2 regions of the Arthrobacter flavus genome follow, and region 2 is predicted to be linked to the other one. Evidence: riboswitches for the same ligand, from Rfam matches in the RefSeq annotation. Region 2 holds a riboswitch; the other holds the start of a gene.
What was found. Region 2 has a riboswitch for thiamine pyrophosphate ahead of ABD059_RS16855 (3-oxoacyl-ACP reductase). Riboswitches for the same ligand answer to the same signal wherever they lie in the genome.
Positions count from the first base shown of each region.

Region 1: it holds a riboswitch for thiamine pyrophosphate, as region 2 does, so the genes downstream of both, ABD059_RS11655 (ECF transporter S component) here and ABD059_RS16855 (3-oxoacyl-ACP reductase) in region 2, are expected to answer to the same signal.

Region 1 is NZ_BAAAIJ010000047.1:343,259-346,657, reverse strand. Features, by position in the region: gene ABD059_RS11680 (Na+/H+ antiporter subunit D) at 1-203, shown strand, start outside; gene ABD059_RS11675 (Na+/H+ antiporter subunit E) at 200-784, shown strand; gene ABD059_RS11670 (MrpF/PhaF family protein) at 781-1,038, shown strand; gene mnhG (monovalent cation/H(+) antiporter subunit G) at 1,042-1,437, shown strand; gene ABD059_RS11660 (DUF4235 domain-containing protein) at 1,445-1,705, opposite strand; TPP riboswitch at 1,840-1,957, shown strand; gene ABD059_RS11655 (ECF transporter S component) at 2,026-2,643, shown strand; gene ABD059_RS11650 (ABC transporter ATP-binding protein) at 2,649-3,399, shown strand, end outside.
Region 2 is NZ_BAAAIJ010000059.1:394,443-397,841, forward strand. Features, by position in the region: gene thiE (thiamine phosphate synthase) at 1-473, opposite strand, end outside; gene thiM (hydroxyethylthiazole kinase) at 491-1,324, opposite strand; TPP riboswitch at 1,316-1,416, opposite strand; TPP riboswitch at 1,507-1,602, shown strand; gene ABD059_RS16855 (3-oxoacyl-ACP reductase) at 1,661-2,425, shown strand; gene ABD059_RS16860 (aldo/keto reductase) at 2,465-3,399, opposite strand, start outside.

The DNA of each region.
Region 1 (3,399 bases), on a different contig from region 2:
CCACGGGGCGGTTCTCCGGACGCAAACCGGTCAACCTGCTACCCCGCACCATGGTTGGCCCCACCATGGGCCTGGTCGGCCTGGGAGTTCTCCTGACACTCCTGGCGGGTCCGTTGTTCGAAATCAGCGACAACGCGGCGCAGAACATGCTCGAGCGCACCGATTACATTGAAGCGGTCCTGGGCGAAGGGAGCGCGCCATGAGCCGACAGAAGATCCCCTTCATCACGGAACTGCCCCTGATTATCTGGCTGGTCATCGTCTGGGGTGCACTGTGGCAGGACTTCAGCCCGGGGAACCTCATTTTTGGCGGCCTGATCGCCTACGCTGTGGCCAACCTGCTGTACCTGCCGCCGGTAGAGCTCAGCGGCCGATTCAACATCTTGTATGCGGTCCCGTTCATTGGACGATTTCTGTACAAGCTCGTGGTGGCGAGTTTCGAAGTGTTCTGGCTCTCGCTCACGCAGGGCCCGAGGCTTGTCAACGCGGTTGTCGCAGTGCAGCTTCGGAGCCAGTCCGACCTGCTGGTGACAGTCACCGGACACGCGCTGTCTCTGATCCCCGGATCGCTGGTGGTGGAGGTGGACCGTTCTACCTCCACCCTGTACCTGCACTGCCTGAATGTGAAGACGCCCGAGGGCGCGGCGAAAATCAGGGCCGATGTGCGGGCCACTGAAGCCTGGCTGATCAGGATTATGGGAACCCGGGATGATCTGGCGCTGCTGCAGACCGAGGTCCGGTTCGATCAGGAGAACGAAGAGCGTGAGGAGGGGATCCGGAAATGACCAGCGCCGTAATCATTGTGGGACTGTTGCTCTCATTCGCTGCCCTGTGCGCGCTGTACCGGATTGCGAGAGGCCCCTCGATCCTGGACCGGGTGCTCGCTATCGACGTGCTGCTCGCCATCATCGGTGGAGCGCTAGCCGTGGATATGGCAGTGAACCGGCACCTGGACAATATTGTGCTTCTGGTCGCGATCTCGGTGATCGGATTCATCGGATCCGTGACCGTCGCCCGGTTCGTCACGGACAGGAAGTAGGACATGAGCGACACTCTCATTGATGTGGTGACAGCCGTTCTCATGATCGGTGGGGCGCTGATGTCTGTTGCTGCCGGCGTCGGGCTGCTCCGTTTCCCGGACCTCCTCACCCGGATGCACGCGGCAACCAAACCGCAGGTACTGGGACTGCTGCTGTTCCTTCTGGCGCTGGGGTTGCAGATGCGTAGCTGGGCACTGATCCCGGTCCTGTTGCTGTGCTGGATCTTCATGCTCCTGACCGTCCCCGTCTCAGCCCACATGGTGGGCCGGGCGGGATACCGCACCAAACACCTGCGACGCGACCTGCTCAGCATGGATGAACTGGACGAGGTAGTGGAGAAAGCCGCCAACAAGAAAGCGCCCGGTCGGAATCCGACCGAGCGCCCCGACGAGACGTAAGTAAGACCTACGTCAGGTCGCGGGTCTTCGCGAACCGGTTGGCTGCCCGCTGCGTGGTGCGGTTGGTCAGGACCTGCAGGACGGCGCGGACGGCGCCGGAGATCAGCGCGAACGCGACGGCGGAACGGAGGCTGTTCTCAAGTCCATCCTCATCCTTCGGTGACGCTTTGCCGGTGGTCTTGTGCCAGATGAAATCCACGAGCTTGGCTCCGGCGATGCCGGCGCCGAGGCTCAATGCTACGCCCAGCAGTTTCACAAGCTGATTCATGGTGTCTCCTTCGATGGTGGCTCTTTTCTCAAGCCTAGCGTTTCCTGTTGAGGTGAGGCGCACCCAAGCGGCCGGTGCCCACTCCGGCCGCCGTGGTGGGTAGGAACCTCTCAGGTGTAGAGTTGAAGTTGCTAAACATACGACAGGGGAGCGCCGTCCACCCAGGTGGACGGGCGCTGAGAGTGCGGCCTACCGCAGACCCTCGAACCTGATCCGGCTAGTACCGGCGAAGGGAGTCGAGTATCTCAGGGTGCCCGGCCGATGGCACCCGCCATGGGCACGGATACCCTCCCCTCCTGTACCTCAGGAGGTAAATTCACATGGCTTCATCAACTGCAGTAACTCAAAACACTCAGACGCTGCGCGGCCGATATCAGTGGCGCGTGGTCGACATCGTCGTGGCCTCGGTGGTGGCGGTCGCCGTCGGGGTGGTGTTCTTCGCCTGGTCCGCCGGCTACACGGGCATCGCCGCCTTGACCGGAGCGTTCCCTCCGTTGGCTGGCCTGTACACGGGTGGCTGGCTGATCGCGGGGGTGCTGGGCGGTCTGATCATCAGGAAACCCGGAGCAGCCATCTACTGTGAGGTGTTGGCTGCGGCGGTTTCGGCGCTGCTCGGCACCCAATTCGGGTTGACCACGTTGCTCTCCGGGGCCATCCAGGGCCTCGGGGCCGAGCTGATTTTCCTCCTGTTCCTGTACCGCAAGTGGAACCTTGGGGTGGCTTTGCTCGCCGGGCTCGGCGCAGGTCTGGCTCTCGCGATCAGTGAGAACATCCTCTACAACGCCCTCTGGGCCGTCGAATGGCAGCTGATGTACGTGGTGTTCGCCTCGATCTCGGGCGTGATTATTGCTGGCCTGCTGTCCTGGCTGGCAGTCCGTGCACTGGCCAAAACGGGGGTGTTGTCGGCTTTCGCCTCCGGACGAACGGCTGACGTCTAACCGGTATGGCAGACCACGGAAACACGCCGTCGGCCGTCAGCATCAGCGCGCAAGGCTGGAGCTGGCGGCACGCCGGCCGGAAAACCCCGGCCGTCCGGAACATTGAGCTGACGGTGGCGCCCGGGGAGCGGGTGTTGCTGCTGGGCGCGTCAGGGTCCGGAAAGTCGACCCTGCTGCACGGGCTGGCAGGTGTCCTGGGCGATGACGGGCAGGGCGAACAGCACGGTTCCCTCACCCTCGACGGCCGGCCTCCCGGCGAAGTGCGTGGTCGTGCGGGGCTGGTGCTGCAGGACCCGGACTCTCAGATTGTGCTCGCCAGGGTCGGCGACGAGGTGGCCTTCGGCGCCGAGAACCAGGCCGTACCGCGCGATCAGATCTGGGAGCGGGTTCGGCGTGCGCTCGACGATGTGGGTCTTGAGGTGCCGCTGGACCGGTCCACCAGTGCGTTGTCCGGCGGTCAGAAGCAACGCCTCGCGTTGGCAGCGGTGTTGGCAATGCAGCCCGGGCTCCTGCTGCTTGACGAGCCGACCGCCAATCTCGACCCGGCTGGCGTGCTGGAGGTCAGGGACGCCGTCGGGCGCGTCCTGGACCGCACCGGCGCCACCCTGGTGGTCGTCGAGCATCGGGTGGCGGTGTGGGCCGATGTGGTGGATCGGGTGGTGGTGCTGGCGGCCGACGGCGGGATCCTCGCCGACGGCCCCCCGGACACGGTACTGACCAATGCGTCAACCCGGGCACGGCTGGCGGCTGCCGGAG
Region 2 (3,399 bases):
AACCCATCGCATCCCAAGGGGTCGGGATGATCCGCTTTGGTGGCTGTCGCATGGATGGCACCGACCCCCAAATAGTCGACTGTCCCGGCCTGCAGATTGTGAGCGGCCCCTATTTCGCCGCCGGTGGCAGCGCTGAGGCCGACGATCGCACCCGGACCGACGATTGACCGCACCAACTGGACGGGCAGGTCGGATTGACCGACGTGCACTCCGGCGACCTGTGCTCCGCGGGCCCGAGCAGCCAGGAAGACGTCAACCCGGTCGTCGACCAACACGGGGACAATCGATCCAACCGATTCGGCAACCGCGAGGAGTAACTGCAGCAGACCCCTGGTTGACGCGTTCTTGTCGCGCACCTGAACCATGGTCGCGCCGCCAGCCACCGCCGCTGCAACGACGTCGGCTACCGGAGTAGGTTGGCACAGGCCAGTGTCAGTCACAAGGTACAGGGACAGCCGGTCCCGAAAGGTCACGGCCTCGTTCCATCGATTCATCGCGCGCTGTCCGATACGCTCACCGCACGGAGATTCACACCGGAGGCGACGTCGTCGGGTGTCACGGCAGCCAGCCGGTCGAGGAATTCGATGGCGAAGCTCCCGGGTCCGTGTGCCCGCGCCGCCGCCTGCTCCGCTGCGAGGGTGTATACACCCGTGGCCGCAGTGGCCGCGAGAACGGCGTCGTCGGTTAGAGCGGCGAAGGCAGCCATGACGGCGCCCAGCGCGCAGCCCCCACCCGTCACCTTCGTGAGCAAGGCATGCCCGTTCGCTACGACAACGGCATCACCCTCGGGACCAACCATGAGATCGTGGGCGCCTGATATGGCCACAGCCGACGACGTCGACCGCGAGAGTGACCGGGCCGCGTGTAGAGCATCCAGAGGATCGTCGGTGGAATCGACTCCGCGCCCACCAGAGCCCGCACCCGCCAACGCGAGAATCTCGGAGGCATTCCCCCGAATGATCCTCGGGCTCCGCCCCGCCAGCTGACCGGCCAGCTCCGTGCGGACAGAGAGGAATCCGACGGCCACGGGGTCCAGCACCCACGGCGTCCCGGCGGCATTCGCCGCCACCACGGCTTCGGTCATCGCCGTCTGCTGATCCCGCTGGGGAGTTCCCAGATTGATCAGGATTCCCGACGCGACGGAGGCGAACTGCCTGGCTTCCGAGGGAATATCCACCATGGCCGGCGCCGCACCGACCGCGAGGAGGACATTGGCGGTGAAGTTGGTCACCACCGCGTTGGTAACACATTGGACCAAGGGGGTGGTGGACCGTAATTCTTCGAGCAGTCGAGCACAATCAGATGATGCATGACGAACAGTCATCCACGACATCCCTTCGCTAGTCCGAACTAGATCAGGTTCAACGGGTGTCACTTCTCAGCTGCTCCTGGTGAGCAGCACCCCGTGCCATGGTCACCACCCTAACCGCTGCGCCCCAGACCTCCACAAATCCCCGCGCCAGTCCTGCCAGGTAGCGGGACGGTCTCCTCGCCGGTTACTGTGTCAGGAGCGACACGGGGTGCCGGTTTTTGCTGGCTGAGATCATACCCGTCGAACCTGATCCAGTTCGGACTGGCGAAGGGATGTCCATCCGGTCTTTTCGGTCGGTTCATGCGTCTTTTCGCCCCGATTCTCACACGACTTCAGACGGGGTACTCCATGAAACTCACCGAACAGATTGTCCTGGTTACCGGAGGTGGTCGGGGCTTGGGACGAAGCATCGTCGAGGCGTTCTCGACCGAAGGCGCCCGCGTCATCATCAACTACCGGGCCAGCGCAGCCCAAGCTCACGAGCTCGCCGCCCAGATCGGCCCGGAACGGGCATTGGCTGCAGCAGCGGATGTGACGGATCCTTTGCAGGTCGGCGATCTCCTCGAACGAGCGCGGGTGCACTTCGGAGCTCCTGTCACCACAGTGGTGAACAACGCGCTGGCATCATTCACTTTCAATGGGGACGCCCGCTCCACCGCGGCGGAGATCAGTTGGGATGAGTTCAGTGCCCAGTTCGCTGGCAGCGTCAGGGCCGGGTTGAACACCACGCAGGCGGCACTTCCGGGAATGCGCCAGCACCACTTCGGGCGCATCATCAACATTGGCACGAACCTGTTCCAGAACCCGGTGGTGCCCTACCACGACTACACAGCGGCGAAGGCGGCACTGCTTTCGCTGACCCGAACCCTGGCGAAAGACCTTGGACCCCACAACATCACCGCCAATATGGTCTCCGGGGGTCTGCTGCGCACCACTGACGCCAGCGCCGCGACCCCCGAGGAGGTCTTCGATTACATCGCCGCATCAACCCCGCTGGGTCGGGTGACCACTCCGCAGGAATTCGCCGCCGCCGTGCTCTTCTTCGCCTCGCCCTGGGCCCGGTCCGTAACCGGGCAGAACCTGGTCGTTGATGGCGGGCTGGTGATGAACTGACTAATGCCCTCGCCGGGCCCTGGGCGCAGGTCGCCGGTTCTAGACGACCCGGGGGAAAATCCGGTCCAGTTCCTGAAGTTCAGTCTCTGACGGGACCCAGCACACAGCCTCGGCATTCTGTTGAATCTGCTCCGGTTTGGTGGCTCCGGCGATCACTGACGCGACGGACGGCTGGGCCGCCAGCCAGGAGAAGGCTACCTGGAGTTCGGTCAGGTCACGGGCCCTCGCGAAGGCTCCAAAGTCGGCCAGCTGATTCCAGTCGGCGCCGTCGAGCAGGTTCGTCCGGGAGTGGGTCAGCCTGCTGCCCGCTGGAACCTTCGAGGCACTGTATTTGCCGGTCAGCAGGCCATTCGCCAGAGGGAAGAAGGGCAGCACGCCGATCCCGTAGGCTTCGGCTGCGGGGACAACCTCGGCTTCGATGGAGCGCTCGAGGAGGTTCCAGTGGTTCTGGGCCGAGATAAAGGGGGTGTATCCGCCGAGCTGGGCCACGAACTCGGCCTCGGCGATCTGCCAGCCGGCCCGGTTGGAGTGGCCGATGTACCTGACCTTGCCGCTGGTGACGAGGGCGTCCAGCGCCGAAAGGGTCTCGTCGATGGGCGTCAGCGGGTCCGGGGCGTGGAACTGGTACAGATCAATCCAGTCAGTGCCCAAACGGCGCAATGAAGCCTCAACAGCCTTCATGATGTAGCGGCGCGATCCGCGCGCACCCCAATCAGGGCCATTGGCGCCTTTGAGGTCCAAGCCGAACTTAGTGGCGATGAGCACGTCGTCGCGGTTCTTGACCAGAGCCTTGCCCAGCATTTCCTCGCTCAGGCCGGGGGTCTTTCCGTAGGAATCGGCCACGTCGAAGAAGTTGATTCCCGCATCGATGGCCGCTCCGATCACGGCGTTGGTGCCTCGCTGCGTTTCGGTGGGCGTTCCGGCGCGGCCCAAATTGTTGCACCCGAGCCCCACCACTGAAACGTTCAGTCCGG